DNA from 2 places in the Shigella sp. FC1967 genome. Region 2 is predicted to be linked to the other one. Evidence: riboswitches for the same ligand, from Rfam matches in the RefSeq annotation. Region 2 holds a riboswitch; the other holds the start of a gene.
What was found. A riboswitch is a leader RNA that binds a small molecule or an ion and turns the genes downstream of it on or off. The one in region 2 is predicted to bind thiamine pyrophosphate.
Positions count from the first base shown of each region.

Region 1: it holds a riboswitch for thiamine pyrophosphate, as region 2 does, so the genes downstream of both, thiC (phosphomethylpyrimidine synthase ThiC) here and thiD (bifunctional hydroxymethylpyrimidine kinase/phosphomethylpyrimidine kinase) in region 2, are expected to answer to the same signal.

Region 1 covers NZ_MIIZ01001098.1:2,655-12,043, reverse strand. Annotated here, with positions in the region: partial or broken gene purD (phosphoribosylamine--glycine ligase) at 1-943, shown strand, start outside; gene BHE89_RS18815 (DUF1481 domain-containing protein) at 968-1,660, opposite strand; gene BHE89_RS18810 (HU family DNA-binding protein) at 1,675-1,947, opposite strand; gene BHE89_RS18805 (YjaG family protein) at 2,141-2,731, opposite strand; gene nfi (deoxyribonuclease V) at 2,806-3,474, opposite strand; gene hemE (uroporphyrinogen decarboxylase) at 3,467-4,540, opposite strand; gene nudC (NAD(+) diphosphatase) at 4,629-5,414, opposite strand; gene BHE89_RS26435 (hypothetical protein) at 5,560-5,700, shown strand; gene BHE89_RS18785 (HAD family hydrolase) at 5,705-6,244, shown strand; TPP riboswitch at 6,289-6,411, shown strand; gene thiC (phosphomethylpyrimidine synthase ThiC) at 6,553-8,505, shown strand; gene thiE (thiamine phosphate synthase) at 8,489-9,139, shown strand; gene BHE89_RS18770 (HesA/MoeB/ThiF family protein) at 9,129-9,389, shown strand, end outside.
Region 2 covers NZ_MIIZ01000610.1:21,039-30,427, reverse strand. Annotated here, with positions in the region: gene BHE89_RS07200 (amino acid permease) at 1-460, shown strand, start outside; gene pagP (lipid IV(A) palmitoyltransferase PagP) at 573-1,208, opposite strand; TPP riboswitch at 1,964-2,053, shown strand; gene thiD (bifunctional hydroxymethylpyrimidine kinase/phosphomethylpyrimidine kinase) at 2,105-2,902, shown strand; gene BHE89_RS25250 (hypothetical protein) at 3,061-3,387, shown strand; gene BHE89_RS25245 (hypothetical protein) at 3,483-3,938, shown strand; gene BHE89_RS25240 (AAA family ATPase) at 4,060-4,515, shown strand; gene BHE89_RS25235 (hypothetical protein) at 4,535-4,900, shown strand; gene BHE89_RS07180 (4Fe-4S single cluster domain-containing protein) at 4,900-5,529, shown strand; gene BHE89_RS25230 (protein kinase domain-containing protein) at 5,547-7,598, shown strand; gene BHE89_RS25225 (AAA domain-containing protein) at 7,639-9,389, shown strand, end outside.

The DNA of each region.
Region 1 (9,389 bases), on a different contig from region 2:
ACATTCCAACTGCGGCTTATCAAAATTTTACAGAAATAGCGCCTGCACTTGAGTATCTCAATAAAGTGGCGCGCCGATTGTTATCAAAGCAGATGGTTTAGCAGCAGGTAAAGGCGTTATTGTTGCAATGACGCAAGCTGAAGCTGAAGCTGCAATTAAAGATATGTTGGCTGGCAATGTTTTTGGTGATGCAGGACATCGTATTGTTATCGAAGAATTTCTTGATGGCGAAGAAGCTAGCTTTATCGTTATGGTTGATGGTGAACACGTAATTCCAATGGCAACAAGCCAAGATCATAAGCGTGTTGGCAATGGAGATACGGGCCCTAATACGGGGGGAATGGGTGCATATTCACCGGCGCCTGTTGTTACGCCAGAAATCCACCAGCAAGTCATGGAAAAAATCATTTATCCAACAGTAAAGGGAATGGCTTCCGAAGGTCATCGTTACCAAGGTTTCCTTTATGCTGGTCTGATGATTGATAAACAAGGTATCGCTAAGGTTATTGAGTTTAACTGTCGTTTTGGCGATCCAGAAACTCAACCTATTATGATGCGTATGCAATCTGACTTAGTTGATCTCTGTTTAGCTGGCGCAAAAGGCAACTTAAAAGATAAAGATTCCCATTGGGATCCTCGTCCAGCTTTGGGGGTTGTGATTGCAGCAGGTGGCTACCCAGCGGATTATCGTCAAGGTGATGTTATCAAGGGCTTAACACCAACATCCTCAACAACGGCGAAGGTATTTCAAGCTGGAACAACACTCAATGACAAAGGCGAAGTTATCACTGCCGGTGGACGAGTACTATGTGTAACAGCATTAGGTGATGATATCGAACAAGCCCAAAAAAATGCGTATGCTTTAGCTAAAGGTATTCATTGGGATGGTAGTTTTTATCGCCATGATATTGGTTATCGCGCGATTGCACGCTTAAAGAAATAGAGAATTAACAACAAAAGGGGGTGATCACAAGCTCTCTTTTGTTGGTTCCCATTTACAAAAATCGTGATCTGCGACCATAAGTAATTGCTTACCTTCTGGTGAATCAAGCCAAGCAACATAAGAAGGCTTACTTGAATTACGTGTTCTTGTTTTTAACCAACGTTGTTCTGAACCTTCAAATGAAACACTCACCTTCTCTCCAGCACATGTTGTCATTGTATTTTGATACCAGACACCCTGTATTAAATTTACTTTCCCAATAGTAAGCGCTTCGCTGATTTCACGCTCTTTACTTGCAGCAAATACCATTCTTAAACGCTCATCTTCTGTTAATGCTCGTTTTTGCTTCTGGCTCTCTTGTTGCATGAAAATAACTTCACCACGTTTATTTAAACGAAGGTGCCAAGATGAGGGATCGTTAGGATTGAGAATTTCAGAGCGAACTTGCCAAAGCCTATTTTGGCGATATTCATAGAATGTGATGACCGTTTCTGGTTTTTTATAAAAACTATAAACGCTCATGATCACTTGAGGTTCTGACGCTTTATTATTTAAACGCCATAGTCGCACAACTCCATCGTCCGCAATATAACCTGTTGCAGAAAATTCAGGTAGTTGCACAGTAGAAGAGCAGGCGCTGAGCAAAAAAGCAAATCCTATTGCTAACAGCCCCTGTCGTTTCAACAAAAGGGGAGTAAATCCCCCTCTATTGTTCATTCCGTTCAAAGGAATTATTTTACTGCGTCTTTCAGTGCTTTACCGGCAGTAAATGCAGGAACATTAGCTGCTGCAATTTTAATTTCTTTACCAGTTTGAGGGTTACGACCAGTACGCTCTGCACGGTGATTTACCTTGAATGTACCGAAACCAACTAACTGTACAGAATCGCCTTCTTTCAGAGCACCTGTTACTGAATCGATAAACGCTTCAATAGCAGCTTTTGCTTGAGTTTTTGTCAGATCCGCTTTTTCAGCAACTGATTCGGTTAATTCAGCTTTGTTCATAAAATAGTCCTTAAAGTATGTTTTATCGTTTGAAAAACATCTGGTGAAAAAACTTAACTTATTCTCTTTTTAAAAGGATAAATTAAGTAAAACACCTGAGCCACTTCTTTTCGTACCCAATGTAGAACATACACAGGGGTGATGTGAAGTCTTTAAACGTCGCTTTTCAAGCACTAAATCACGTTTTTCTGATTTAGTGCGTTAATTCTATACCGATATTGCTCATTCCAGCTTCACGAAGGTCTGCTCGTAGACCTTTGATCAGTTCGACATCTCTTTCTTCACATTCTACAAGTAGACGGTAAATTTCCCATTGGATATCGAACTCTTCAATAACAGCAGGTAAAGATCTAAGCTCTTCTTCACTCATTTCTCTTTCTGCTTGTGTCATTTCAAGTGAAGCAACTGTCCCTACTGATAATTTGCTCACTTCAATAGCGTGACTTAATGATTCACCGCTTAAACGTGAGTGAACAATTTCACTAAGCGCAACACAGGCGTCAATCGCAGGATAGACACCATAAATCTCGAACAGAGATGCATCAGGAATAGCTTCTTCTAATTTCTCTAATTGAGAATCAAAATTAACTTTTGCATCTTTCACCGTTAAAGTTTCCCAAACCAGATCGAGAATACGGCGATAAAGCATTGGATCGGTAAAACCTGTTTCACGACAAAATACCTGATAATTTGGGTACATTCTCTCACACAGGCATGCCATAAACGTCAGGTGTTGCCAAGCTTCTAGCTTTTCTAAACGTAAATGGATTGGGTTCTTCAACATTCGTGATTACTCATTTTCTTAACTTAGGCGCAGTTTACCTGAAAATTCAAAATATCCACATATTTCCCGAACATTTAGAGCTTATTCTTATTCAATTGCTCAAATAATCGCCTATTTGAAGCAATACCATCAGCCCAACGCGTTGGTTCTGGCAATCGATATCCTTTCATACACAATTCAACCCACTGCAAAGCGCCTTTCATACTCACTTTATGACCCGGAGAAATATACAGAGGTTTACATTTTTTCTTACTGCGATAAATCCATCCTATTTGCTCATTCTTATCCATTAGTGGCTCATAGCTTCCCATCTCTTCATTAACGGCTTTATCAGTACCACATAAACGACTTTTTGCCACACCAATAGTTGGTGTATCCACTAGTAAACCAAAATGACTTGCAACACCAAGCCTTCTAGGATGAGCAATACCTTGTCCATCAACAAAAATAAGAGAAGGCTTTTGTTTGATTAATTGCCAAGCAGTCAGTAACGCTGGACACTCTCTAAATGAAAGTAAGCCAGGGATATAAGGAAGAGTTGTCGGTATTCGGGCTATTTGATATTCAAGAATTTCAAAAGATGGGTAGTGCATTACTACGATGGCGGCGCGAGTAACTGCGCCACCGTCTTCAAAACCAACATCAGCACCCGCTATGCAAATTGGTGCTGTAAATTGGTCTGTTAAAATAATCTGTTGAGCTTTCTCTGTCTGCTCCTGACGTAATTGTTGGGTATTAATCATTATCCTGATGATAAGGCTTCGATAAACGGTGAACCGCATCAATAAATGCCCCAGCATGTTCAGGTGGAACATCTTGATGAATACCGTGCCCAAGATTAAAGACATGACCATTGCCTTTACCAAACCCAGCCAAAATAGTCTCGACTTCTTGTTCTATTCTGGCAGGTGGTGCATACAGCATAGAAGGATCCATATTACCTTGTAACGCAACTTTATCCCCGACTCGGCGACGAGCATCTTCGATATCAATCGTCCAATCTAGTCCTAATGCATCACAACCAGTCGCAGCCATCGCTTCTAGCCAACGACCACCACCTTTAGTAAATAAAGTAACTGGCACTTTTCTTCCATCATATTCACGGATAAGACCATCAACAATCTTATGCATATAGTGTAATGAGAAAAGTTGGTAATCACGACCTGTTAGCACACCACCCCATGTATCAAAGATCATGATAGATTGTGCACCCGCTTTAATTTGAGCATTCAGATACAGAATAACGCTATCTGCCAGTTTATCCAGTAATAGATGCAATGCTTGAGGCTCTGAATACATCATTTTTTTAATTTTTGTGAAGGCCTTACTACTTCCACCTTCAACCATATAAGTTGCCAGTGTCCAGGGGCTTCCTGAAAAACCAATTAATGGCACACTACCTTGCAATGCATGACGAATGGCACGTACTGCATTCATCACATACCCCAGTTCATCTTCAGGATCAGGAATAGGCAATTTTTTAATATCATCAATGCTATTTATTGGTGATTTAAAGCGAGGACCTTCACCCGTTTCAAAGTAAAGACCTAATCCCATTGCATCTGGAATAGTTAAAATATCAGAAAATAAAATAGCAGCATCTAAAGGGAAGCGTCTTAAAGGCTGTAATGTGACTTCACATGCTAATTCTGTATTCTTGCACAATGAGATGAAATCCCCCGCCTGTGCCCGTGTTTCCTTATATTCAGGAAGATATCTGCCTGCCTGACGCATCATCCAAACTGGGGTGACATCAACAGGTTGGCGCAACAGCGCACGTAAATAGCGGTCGTTTTTCAACTCACTCATGACTAACTCCATTAACAGTAATAGGGCCGCAAAATAGCATGCATTGTAACATGCTGGAAAAATAACTGTTGGCAGACCGCGCCTTTATTTAGTTCTTTTCTTTATCTTGTCTAATATTGGCTATCGTATCTTCGATCAAACGTCGGGCAATCGTGTCTGGCGGTGGGATCTGCGGTAATTGATCATAGCGATACCAACCTGCACTCGTTAATTCAGAAGGATCATGACGTAGCTCACCACCATCATAATCAGCTAAAAAGCCCATCATTAAGGAATGAGGGAACGGCCAAGGCTGAGAGGATACATAACGAATATTGCGAATACGAATATTGCTCTCTTCAAACACTTCACGGGCCACGGCTTCTTCTAACGTTTCACCAACCTCAACAAAACCAGCAAGTACCGTGTAAAGAGGTGAATGTTTGTGCCTAACATGGTGTGCTAATAAGATTTTATCTTCATGGCGAATACCCACAATAATACAAGGGGCAATTTGTGGGTAATAGCGCTCATGGCAGTTATCGCATAAACATGCCCATTCGCTTTCGCTATGACGCATTTTAGAACCACAATAACCACAAAAACGGTGAGAACGATAAAACTCAGCCAGTTGGACGCCACGACCAACTAATTTAAATAAGTTTTCATCTTGTGAGGCGATAAGTCTGGGTGAGCACATGTCGTTATCCATTTTTCCATGAATAAGCCAAACGGTTTCACCTTGCCATTCACCCACAATTTTGGCGTGTTGACCAATGAGATCCCAATCTTTAGCTAAACCAAATGGAAGTTCACCTTTAGGTAGCCACACGCGCCCCCCAAGACTAACTGTCCACCAGCCCTTTTCTGAACCTGTTAATGTATATAAATGCATAACGACCATCTATCCCAAATAATGATATAAAATAGAGGATACTCTCTTTAGCAAGAAGCACTCAATGAATTATAACTACCTTCTATAATTCATTAACATTCTTAAAATATAAATATAAATTTTATTAATAATAAGAACGCTTAGAATGACAGATAAAACCAAAAGTAAGATTGCTATTTTTGATCTAGATGAAACGCTTTTAGCCGGCGATTCTAGCCGCTTATGGACAAACTATTTGTGGGATAAGAAAATAGTCACTGATCCTCAGTTTTTTAAAACTAGATGAGCAAATGATCGCAGATTATTACGCTGAAACGTTAGACATAAAGCAATATCTTTTTCAACATTTAGCGTACTTTAGACATTATGATATAAATACAATAAATCGACTAGTTAATGATTTTACCGAAACTAAAATTCAGCCTTTGCTTTACCCACAAGGAATATCAATAATTACACAATATCGACAGCAGAATATTCCCGTTATGATTATTTCAGCAACAATGTCTTTTTTAGTTCATGTGATTGCAAAGCAACTTAATGCAGATATTTCAATGGGGATTGATATGCAAATTAAGGACAATCATTACACTGGGTTTATTGAAGGTATTCCGACATTTCGAGAAGGGAAGGTTGAGCGCTTAAATCAATGGAAAGAAGCTAATAACATAAAAAGATACTTATGTTTTATTTTCTATACTGATTCATCTAATGATCTCCCTTTATGTTACCAAGCAGATCATGTTATCACGGTTAACGCCGACCCCAAATTAGTACAAATTTCTGATGAACAAGCATGGGGACAACAACATTGGAATTTAAATAAATAGCCCATGTCGGACTTGTAGTTTTTAAAATCTTTCATATACTGAACATCTTCTTGTCGGAGTGCCTAGTGTTTATAAGGCTATTATAAATACAGGCTGAGACCGTTAATTCGGGATCCGCGGAACCTGATCGGGTTAATACCCGCGAAGGGAACAAGAGTGATTCGACCTTTTGATAGCTTCATTGCGTATATTTTTTACACATCTATATACACCTATCTGTCGATACTCCCTGCGACCTCCAGACAAGCATTTTTCTCAATATTCACCCGACAGGCAACTCGCCTGCATGATATTTATTAGGAAATGCTATGTCCCAAAATCAAAATATATCCGTTAAAGATATTTCACCAACCAACAACAAACAGCGCCCACGAAAAGAACAGCGTGATGCAGCTCAAAAGTTTATCAGCACCATTCGAGGCGTAAGTTTCCCAAATTCAAACCGTATTTACCTCGAAGGCTCACGTACTGATATTCAAGTACCAATGCGTGAGATCCAACTTGATAAAACGCTAATAGGAGGATCAAAAGATTCCCCTATTTTTGAAGACAATGAGCCTGTACCGGTGTATGACACATCGGGCCCTTATGGTGACCCTGCGTCTCAACTTGACGTTAATTTGGGATTAAAAAAAATACGTCAACCATGGATTGATGAGCGTAATGATACTGAAGTGCTTTCACTTTTAAGTTCAGATTTCACCCAACAGCGCCTTTCTGATGCTGGATTAGAACATCTACGTTTTCCCTTAAAACCAACCCCCAAAAAAGCACTCAATGGCAAAAGTGTGACGCAATTACATTATGCCCGCAAAGGTATTATTACGCCTGAAATGGAATTTATTGCTATTCGTGAAAATATGGGGCGTGAGAGAATTCGTAGCGAAGTTTTACGCCAGCAGCATACAGGGTTTAGCTTTGGTGCTCATCTTCCTGACAATATTACGCCTGAGTTTGTACGCCAAGAAGTTGCAGCAGGTAGAGCAATCATTCCAGCCAATATCAATCACCCTGAATCAGAACCCATGATTATTGGGCGAAATTTCTTAGTGAAAGTGAATGCCAATATCGGCAACTCTTCTGTAACCTCCTCCATTGAAGAAGAAGTTGAAAAACTCATTTGGTCTACACGCTGGGGAGCGGATACCGTAATGGATCTCTCAACGGGCCGTTATATTCATGAAACACGTGAGTGGATCATTCGCAATAGCCCTGTTCCTATCGGTACAGTTCCAATTTATCAGGCACTAGAGAAAGTTAACGGTATTGCTGAAGATCTCACTTGGGAAATATTCCGAGATACTTTGTTAGAACAAGCAGAGCAAGGCGTTGATTATTTTACTATTCATGCAGGTGTATTGTTACGCTATGTGCCAATGACAGCAAAACGCCTAACGGGTATTGTCTCTCGTGGCGGTTCGATAATGGCGAAATGGTGTTTATCACATCATAAAGAGAATTTCCTCTACGAGCATTTCCGTGAAATCTGTGAAATTTGTACGGATTATGATGTTTCCCTTTCACTAGGCGACGGACTAAGACCGGGTTCAATTCAAGATGCGAACGATGAAGCACAATTTTCTGAATTACATACCCTAGGTGAACTAACAAAAATTGCATGGGAATATGACGTTCAAGTCATGATAGAAGGCCCAGGCCACGTTCCAATGCAGATGATCCGCCGCAATATGACAGAAGAATTAACACATTGTCATGAAGCACCATTTTATACATTAGGCCCTCTTACTACCGACATTGCACCAGGCTATGACCACTTTACCTCGGGTATTGGTGCCGCAATGATTGGGTGGTTTGGCTGCGCGATGCTTTGTTATGTCACACCTAAAGAACACCTTGGATTACCTAACAAAGAAGATGTAAAGCAAGGGCTTATTACTTATAAAATCGCTGCTCATGCTGCCGATTTAGCCAAAGGACATCCCGGTGCTCAAATTCGTGATAACGCAATGTCAAAAGCTCGCTTTGAGTTTAGATGGGAAGATCAATTCAATTTAGCGCTTGATCCTGAAACTGCACGTCAATATCACGATGAAACCTTGCCTCAAGCATCAGGAAAAGTCGCCCACTTTTGCTCAATGTGTGGTCCTAAATTCTGCTCAATGAAAATAACGCAAGAAGTGCGCGATTATGCAGCGGGCATGGAGCAAATGTCTCAAGCCTTTAAAGAGCATGGAAATGAGTTATACCACAGTGCAGAAATCGCCAGTATTGAGGTGACTGAAAATGAACAGATCCTCTAACACACCTTTTGCATCAACAGAAAAAAAGCTTGGGCTTTATCCCGTTGTTGATTCTGTTGAATGGATCGAACGCCTGTTAAAGGTAGGCGTTACTACCCTGCAATTACGCATAAAAGATCAACAACCAGATGATATTGAACAAAAGATCATTGAAGCAATAAAATTAGGTAAACAGTATCATGCAAGACTGTTTATCAATGATTATTGGCAACTCGCCATTCAACATCACGCCTATGGTGTTCATCTCGGTCAAGAAGATATTGATATTGCTGACCTTTATGCCATTAAACAATCAGGCTTACGCCTTGGTATTTCCACTCACAATGAAACGGAATTACAAAGAGCGAAAGCATTACGTCCATCTTACATCGCATTAGGGCATATCTTTCCAACCACAACAAAAGATATGCCATCTAAACCTCAAGGTTTGAAGGCACTCAAACAACAAGTCGAACAGACACCCGACTTTCCAACTGTTGCTATTGGTGGGATCTCACTAGAGAAAGTGCCCGATGTTGTTGCAACCGGTGTCGGCAGTGTTGCCTTAGTCAGTGCAATAACGAAAGCACCTGATTGGCAACAAGTGACTCGTAAATTATTAGAATTAGTGGAGGGAAACCATCATGCTAAATGATAATGAATTTATGCGTTATAGCCGACAAGTGATGTTAGAAGATATTGGATTAAAAGGTCAAAGCAAGCTTCAACAAGCAAAGGTACTGATCATTGGGCTTGGTGGTTTGGGATCTCCAGCATCACTTTATCTTGCTGGTGCGGGTATTGGTGAGCTTATTTTAGTTGATAATGATGAGTTACATGTTTCTAACCTACAACGTCAAATTCTTTATCGAACTCAAGATATTCCTGACGCAAAATCAGAGATC
Region 2 (9,389 bases):
GCTTTATGGCTTGGCAAAACAAGGTAATGCACCACATGCACTGTCTCGCATTAATAAACGTGGTGTACCCGTTGTGTCGTTACTTTTGTCTGCTATTGCGACATCATTAGGGATTTTAGTTAATTATTTATTACCTGAGCAAGCGTTAGAGCTATTAATGGCGTTAGTTGTTACCACCTTGGTACTTAACTGGATTATGATCTGTTTGGCGAATTTAAAATTCAGAGCTGCAAAAAAGAAAGAGGGTATAGAGCCTTTCTTTAAAGCACTTTGGTATCCTTATGGTAACTATATCTGCCTTGCTTTCTTATGCATGATTTTAGTGATTATCTTATTTATGCCTCAAGTGAATATTTCAGTAATTTTAATGCCATTCTGGATTGCATTCTTATGGGTTGGATTTAAGATTTCCCGTATGAAGAAAACGTCTAATCGTGTTCAAGCAAGTCAAGATATTTAAGTTATTATAGATTGAGCCTCTGTTGAATAATAAAAACGCATCATTAAGATGCGTTTTTTTTATGTTCTATTTTTTATTATTCGCACTTATTCTGATCGGCAAAATAATGACATTACTGCCAACGTAACCAAGCAAATAAGACGTTACCATTGTTATAAGTCCCTGGCACATAGGTGGCTTGTAGTGAAAGATGCCCGTAACCAACAGAAACTAGCGGTAAAGGAAGTGGCATAGGAATATAGTTGTATTCATGACGCGCTGTAATACTTAGTGTAAATCCTGCCCCCATACGAAAGCCGTCTTTATCACCGGGATACCACATTTTTTCAAAACCATAGCCCATAATAGGCTGTACACGGTTATTTGAATCCATAAATGCCATTGCATAAAGAGAGTGCCAATCACCATCATTGTCATAACGATATTTACCCATACCAAAGCCCCAAGGTGTTTCGTTATAGCGATCTGTTTTTTCTTTATCGTAAGTAAAACGGTTATGCCAAGTCCATACAGGTAAATAGTAATTATATTGGTCGCTATCCCAAGTTTGATTGATATTACGTTTGAATTTTCCCCAGTAGCTCTCTTCATTATTAGACGGAGATGACTTACTGGTGACTTGTTGGTTTTCTGTCGTAATAGTCTGATAGGTATTTGTATTATTTTCAGAAGCGAAAGCGGATGTTGTTAACGCAAGAGAAAACAGCGTTGTAGCTAATACGCTAGGGTGAAAATAGGATGATGACATAAATATAACTCCGAGTACGGCATAAACAGTGTTTCTAGTGATGACAAATAAACATTATTAATAGTGTTATTTAATCGACAAGTATTTAAGATAAGAGGTATCTGAAACTTGACTTCTTAAATAAAATCTTAAGGGATTAGAATCGGTTAAGAAGAAAATAAATAGATTTATTGTACTTATGAACGAAATTTTTTTTTTGATATTAAAGGCTGTTATTTTTTATAATAATGTATTGTTTTTAATGGAAAATTAAGCTTTTATTAGATTTGAAATAAATAGCTGATAAATGAGTCCTGAAAGATATAATTTAGGTTTAGTTACTTTCAACAGGAAAAATCTATAAAGTATCTATTTTTATCACTTAATTAAAATATTGAGATAAATTTAATATTAATAACATCAGGTTATAAAAATAGATTAAATTTCCAGCAGGATAATAGAATAACGATTAAGAAGAGTTAAATAAAAAAAAGAAAAATTCTGTATTGGTTTATAAAACGTTTAGGTTTAAGTGGCACAACGGGGGGTGTAATGTGTGTTTTATACAAATAATCCGATGTTGAGGGCGTGTAAATTAAAGCATCATTGTTTACACCCTTTCATGAGGTGAATAGGTTATTTATTATATATAGCCTTTGCTGATTTCTCTTACTGGATCACAAATCTTAAAAACAGGGCGTTAATAAGTTGAGATTCGCTATCAAACTAGCATCTTTATCTTGAGCATGCGATACTCCTTATCGCCTGAATTTACAGGCTTTGGCTCGGGGCGCCTTATTGGCTGAGATGAACCCGTATAACCTGATCTGGATAATGCCAGCGTAGGGAAGTCAAGGTAACTCTGCTGATTAACAGAGCCCGACTTTTCTGTAACTGGTGAAAGGAGGAGTTAATCAGTGAGATTCAATGCATTGTCTATCGCAGGCACTGATCCGAGTGGTGGTGCAGGTATTCAGGCCGATCTGAAAACATTTTCCGCACTGGGTGTCTATGGCACAACAGTAATGACAGCACTTGTTGCTCAAAATACCTGTGGTGTTCGTCGTGTCTATGATTTATCCCCTGATTTTGTTGCCGCTCAATTAGATGCTGTCTTGTCTGATGTTCGAATTGATAGCGCCAAAATTGGTATGCTCTCTAATGCCTCGATTATTGATGTGGTTTGCGACAAACTTCAGCAATATGCGATCCCCTTTGTTGTACTTGATACCGTAATGATTGCAAAAAGTGGTGATCCTCTATTACAGCCTGATGCAATGAATAAAATGATTAATCAGCTTTTGCCTCTGGTTGATTTGATCACACCTAATTTACCTGAAGCAGCAGCACTATTAGGTTGTGAAGTTGCTCAAGATGAAATAACGATGAAGCAACAAGGTTATGCATTGCTAAAACAAGGATGCAAAGCGGTGTTGATGAAAGGCGGTCATTTAACGGAGAATGAAAGCCCTGATTGGTTATTTACTCAAGATGGCGAGTGGCGATTTACCTCCAAACGCGTAAATACGAAAAATACCCACGGCACAGGATGCACTCTTTCGGCTGCTTTAGCCGCTATTCGTCCCCAGGTTTCTAATTGGCAAATTTGTGTTGAACAAGCAAAAATCTATTTACAGCAAGCGTTAGAACATGCAGACAGTTTAGACGTTGGACAAGGTTTCGGTCCCGTACACCATTTTCATCGCTGGTGGTAATGTTGATTACAACAACACTTATCTTAAATAGAGTCGTTATGGCTCTATTTTCATTTTTATGATCGGACGCTTCAGAGAGTTAACACTATTCTCAATATAAACAGCCCGTATATTGAGGAATTAAGGTAAGATATATTTTATTTTCAATGAGGGATGATATGAATACTGCTTTTCAAAAACCACGCTGGTTACGTGATTTACTTCGCTTTATTCCATTGAAAAGTCAGTTTGTGTTATTTGGTAATGTACGTGACTTACAAGCCAGTGAAGTTGCGCCTAATATTATAACGCCATTGCCTTTTAACCAGACGCTTTATAACAGTTTGTATGAAGTAGGTTATATTCATATCATCACTTATACGCCGTTAACGGGGTTTCAATGGATCGCGAATCCTACGCTCTCTTTGCAAGATGGTGCAATGTTAATGCAACAGTTAGGATTAACCGTTACAGGTGATCGCGCGCAGGTAATATTGATAGCCTAAATAGTGTATTAGAAAAATGGCAAACAATAACTGGTCAGCCGATTGCACTATGTATTGATTTTGCCTCTTGCTTGCTTTCTCATCGTGATAATCTTATGCCTGCTGAACATAACTTATTTACGCGAGCATTAATGACTTCGCATCAAGCTAAAGCGAGACCTGCTGGCGAATATAATCAACCTTTCTTCAATAGTATTTTTTGGATCGTAGAAAAAGAAACTGATTTACCCGATTGGTTTACTGTTAATAATCCTCGAATTCGAGCCATTCCTGTCGCAAAACCCGATAGTCAGATCCGCAGAGTGTTGGCACCCAATTTATTGATGTCGTTAGCAGGGTTTTCATTACTTGTTGAGAATGAAAAAGCGTCGCTTCTTAATGATTTTATCGATGAAACAGAAGGGTTATTACTGCTGGATTTAGTGGCAATAGTGCAATTAGCGCGGATTGAAGAAGTGGAAATAACGCGAATTAGTGATGCAGTAAGGCGTTACAAGGTAGGTATTACAGAAGATCCTTGGCAAAAAATCGATAAACAAAAAAATTCGTAATGCACCACAAGTTATACAGCGTCGTGTTAAAGGACAACAACATGCAGTCACGCATTTATTAGATATTATTAAGCGTGCCATGACGGGTGTGGGTAGCAATAAAGGAGGACGACCACGAGGAGTGTTGTTTTTAGCGGGACCAACTGGTGTCGGTAAAACTGAGTTAGCAAAAACGGTTACTCAATTGCTTTTCGGTGATGAAAGTGCCTATATTCGCTTTGATATGTCTGAATTTAGTGCCGAACATGCTGATCAACGTTTAATTGGTGCGCCTCCGGGTTATGTGGGTTATGACTCTGGCGGTGAATTAACCAATGCTATTCGCGAAAAGCCTTTTAGCGTTGTATTATTTGATGAAATAGAGAAAGCGCATCCTCATTTAATGGATAAATTCCTCCAGATTATTGATGATGGGGTATTAACATCAGGACGTGGCGACCGCGTTTATTTTTCTGAAGCCTTAATTATATTTACCTCAAATCTTGGGATCTACCGTGTTGATAATAATGGTGAAAGAGTCGCGAATGTTCTACCTGATGAACCTTTTGAAAATGTCAGCCGTAAAGTAAAAAAGTGAAATAGAGCGCCATTTTAAATTGGTTTTAAATCGACCTGAATTATTAAACCGTATTGGTGAAAATATTATTGTATTTGATTTTATTCGGGAAGATGTTGCTGAGCAGATATTTGAACAAATGGTAGCAAATATCTTATCTAGCCTTGATAAACAATTACTCACATTATCGATATCAGAAACGGCTAAATCGACGTTAAAATTCTACTGTTTATCTGATTTATCAAATGGCGGTCGTGGTATTCGTAACCAATTAGAGGTTTATCTTATTAATCCTCTCTCAAGAGCCATTTTTGACAGTGATTTAGCGGTAGGAAAAGCCTATCAAATTGCTGATATTCAAATAGGTGAAACGACCAATATTATTTTAGTGCCGCAGGCAAATTAATGCAGATCAGTTTATCTCGGCTTCATTTCCCAGTGACAACATTAGGACCAGGAAAACGAATTGGCATCTGGTTTCAAGGGTGCTCTTTGCGTTGTAAAGGCTGTTTATCACCAGATACATGGGAAAGAAAAGCCGAAAGTGTCACGGTTGATGTAATTATTCAACAAATTCAACCTTGGTTTGCATTTGCTGATGGTATTACGATTTCTGGCGGTGAACCTTTTGAACAACCAGAGGCGCTTTATGCGTTATTAATAGCGCTACGTCAGCAATTTACGGGGGATATTTTTATTTACAGTGGTTATCACTGGAATGAGATAGCACCTCAAGTGACTAAAATGTCAGGTTTAATTGATGCGTTAATGAGCGGTCGATATCAAGCAGAAACTACACAAAGTTTGATGTTACGAGGCAGTGATAATCAGCAACTTCATTGTTTAACGGCGATGGGACGTGCGCGTTTTAGCGCTTTTGAACGACATGTGACAGAAGAAGATAAAGTGCTTGATCTCTCAATGGATAACCAAGGGCGTATTTATCTTACAGGTATTCCTCAAAAGGGTGATATGGCTCGGTTGCGTGAAGTATTAACACAACAAGATGTTCAATTAAAACAGATAAAAAGATAAGAGAGATGGAATAAAGGATGGCCATGATACGTTTTTGTCCTCACTGCCAAACGGAGCGCCAGTTAACCGAGATTTTTTGTGCAGGACAGGTTAATGAAAAACCGTGTGGATGGGATCTAACAATTGAACCTATTCATGAGTCTGGATGGCGTCCATCTCCGCCAATATCTTCATCTATCGAGAGCGCTACAATAACGCCCGATCTTCATCACGATCAGCCGAGAAAGTGTATTAACGGACACTTGATGGGAGAAGACGATTTTATCTGTTTTGAATGTGGTGCTGATCCGGCTGATGAGATTGAAAATAACGCCGTTAGCGATAATGAAACGTTTAGATTGATTGGTGATTGGCGTCTTGAACAACGTATCAATTCTATTAATAGCGAAAGAGAACGCTATAACGTAAGCAATATCAAAACAGAGCAAGAAGGCGTATTAACACTCTATCTTAAAGGTGAAGAGCCTGATCCTGCTATTTATCAAGTATTAAATCTGATCTCTACTGACCATATTCCAGTATTTTATGAAACGGGTCGATGGGAGAATCGTGTTTGGCATGTCACCGAACGATTAAAAGGTGGCTCACTAAGCCAATTCATTGAACGCGGTGATTTTTGGCAATCGAATGAAATTAACGCATTAGTCTCAGAATTAGGTACGGCTATTGCAGCATTAACTGAACATGGTGTGCGTCATCGTGCTTTAAAGCCCTCGAACTTGATGATCCGTTCTCGAGATCCCCTTGATATTGTGGTGATTGAGTATGGTTCGGCGTGTTTATCTGAATTCGATCTCGATATTGTCTCGCCGCTTGAAATTTCACGTTATAGTGCGCCAGAAATTTTAGCGGGTGGTGTTTCGGCAGCATCAGATTGGTGGAGTTTAGGGATCATTTTACTTGAGCAATTAACGCAAGGAGCTTGTTTTAAACATGTCCATGATAATGCGTTTTTAATTCAAGTAATGACGAATGGTGTTGAGTTAGCGGATGATTTAGATCCAAATATTCAATTACTTTTACGGGGTTTGCTCTGCCGCGATCGCTTTCAACGATGGCAATGGAACGAAGTTAATGCGTGGCTACAAGGTTTAGCGGTACAAGCGCCGAATATTAATCACAACAATGGAAATCAGCAATATTATCAATTTCAATTTGCCGATCAGCTATTTAATCAGCCTGATACATTTGCAATGGTGGCGGCACAAGCACAATATTGGGATCAAGCAACGGCATTGCTTATTCATGGTGAAATCACGATTTGGTTAAGCCAATTTGATAATCGTGGCAAACAAATTACCCAATTGCAGGCATTAATTGAAAAACAAGATATTGAGCCAAGTTTACGTTTTACACTCGCACTGAGAATTTTAAATCCTAATATGCCATTGATTTACCGTGGCGAGATCATTACACCTTCATGGCTTTTAGAGCATCCCTTATTAGGTTATCAATTAATTTGTCAGCCACTTGCGACTGAGCTGCAATCTATTGATGAGACACATTGGCTTGTTCAGCTTTATTATCGTCAATGCGCTGTTCGTGAACGAGCACTGCAACAACGTATTCCACTAAATGAAGAAAGTTTACAGCTTTATTTGTTAATCACGTCTTTAAGTCAATTAGTCGCTCGTTGGGAGATTATTCGTGCAGAATTTCCGGATGCGTATAATGAAAATCTACGGGCTTTAATCGATCGTAAGAATATGCATGAAAATGACTATATTTTGTTATTAAGTGCTGAGATTGGGCAATATATTACGCTAGATTCACTGGTGAATAATGCCGCTAAATTAGCGAGAAACCTGGCGATTAAGACGTTTGATAAACAACAAGCAAAAATATTATTAGCCACACCTCGATATCAACTTATTGAACAACTTAGTGAAAGAATAGGGGATTTTAAGCGTGTTAATAACGATATTATTGATAGATGGGCTGATGATTTTCTCTTAACGCGCAGATTACCTCTTGACCATATTATTGTCATGCTTTGCATTCCCGCTGAGCAATGGCAAATACCTGGATCACAACGATATATTTTAGAAGTATTGCACTTTTTTTTCTAAAAAATTAGTTTCTACAAGTCAACGCGGTAACTTAGTTAGAATGCGTTTAACACCAAACGCGGGGCGTGTTGATTTAACCGAATGCTGTTTTGATAATGAAAAAGCGACAAACTTACTTGAGCATTTAATTAACCGCAAGAAAAGGTTGTTTTCATTAGAAGGTGACGTTTTACGTCAACGTGAGAAATTAAATCATCGCTTGTGGCTCTTACAACTTAATACTCAGTCTTACCAACGAGATACAGGTATTAATGGCATGTATTTAGGCTTTCCTTTTTTAGTGCTAAATACACAGCCCAATAAAATAAAGCCACGTATTGCCCCTCTTTTTTTGTGGCCAATATCAATGAATATTTTGGGGGGCGCTCAAGGTGCGGTACAAATTGCATTTGATACAGAGCGTGCATCAGTACGTTTAAATCCTGCTCTTGCGAATTTTGTCGGTATTCCAGCGGTTAATGAATGGCAAAAAGTGCTCGATAGCTTAATGTCACAAACGGGCTTGAGTGTCAGTGAAATGATGAGTACGCTCTCATCCTTATTAACCACCGGGGAACATTCATTAAGGCCGTTACCTTCATTAACTGAGGAAATACCAGAAAACAGTGCTTATATTCATTGTTCTGCGGTGTTATTTCACACCTCTTTTATTGGGCAAATGATAAGTGCTGATTTACAACAAATTGCTAATTTACCAATCAATGGCACTGCGCTTGCAACCATGCTGAAAGTAAATACGCAGGCACAAGCTTTAGAGACACAAGATCCACTTGCAGATAATTATTTGCTCTCTTTGGCTGATCCTTCTCAAAATACCATTATTCAAGCGGCAAGAAAGCAAACGGGGTTATTAATAGAAGGCCCTCCTGGAACAGGTAAAAGCCAAACGATTGTCAACTTAATTGCTGATGCAATAGGGCGACAAAAAACAGCATTGGTACTTTGTCAAAAGCCTGCTGCATTAGATGTGGTATATAAGCGCTTGGTCGCAAATGGTTTACAAGATAGGGTACTGATTATTCATCAAAACCCTAAAGGGCGAGAGATTATTTCAGCGATCAGAGAACAATTGGCATTAGAGCGGAAGCGACAATTGATCGCGGATGTTAAGCAAGATACTTCCTTTGATCGTGATAGAACGCTTAATTTAATTCAATTTTATGAAACAACGTTAGATTCCTACTATAAAGCGTTATACCGAACGGATAAACAATATGATTATTCATACCGAGAAGTGTTGTCTGCACTACTCGAATTAGAATCGCAACAAAAATTAGCAATAAGTTCAGATGCGTTAACCACACTGCTTTCTCAATATAATAAAACAACGTTTGTTCAGCTTATCGATAATTTAACGTTATATGGTTTAGACTGGTATGCAATTAATTATGAAAACACACCATTAAATGGTGTTGTATTGTTTTCACCTGAAAGTACGTTATATCGCCAATTTAATGAAAATATTACGTTGTTTATCGAAGCAGAAAAACAGCGTGATATGGCATATAGTTTGCCTTATCAACAAATCACAATTGATAAATTAACCACTCACGAAACAACACTAGTGCAGTGCAAACAGCAGTTAAAAACTCACAATGAGCAACAATGGGATAATTTATCGCATTGGTTAACGCTGTTTTTAAATGAACAAGGTAAGCAAAATAAAGGAGAACAGATCATTGCTCAATTGGAGCAATTAGAAAAACGTTTACTGCAAATTGATAGTGAAGGTTGCGATCCTTTAATTTTCCGCTTACTCGCGCCATTAGATAATGCAACATTAGCGACGCT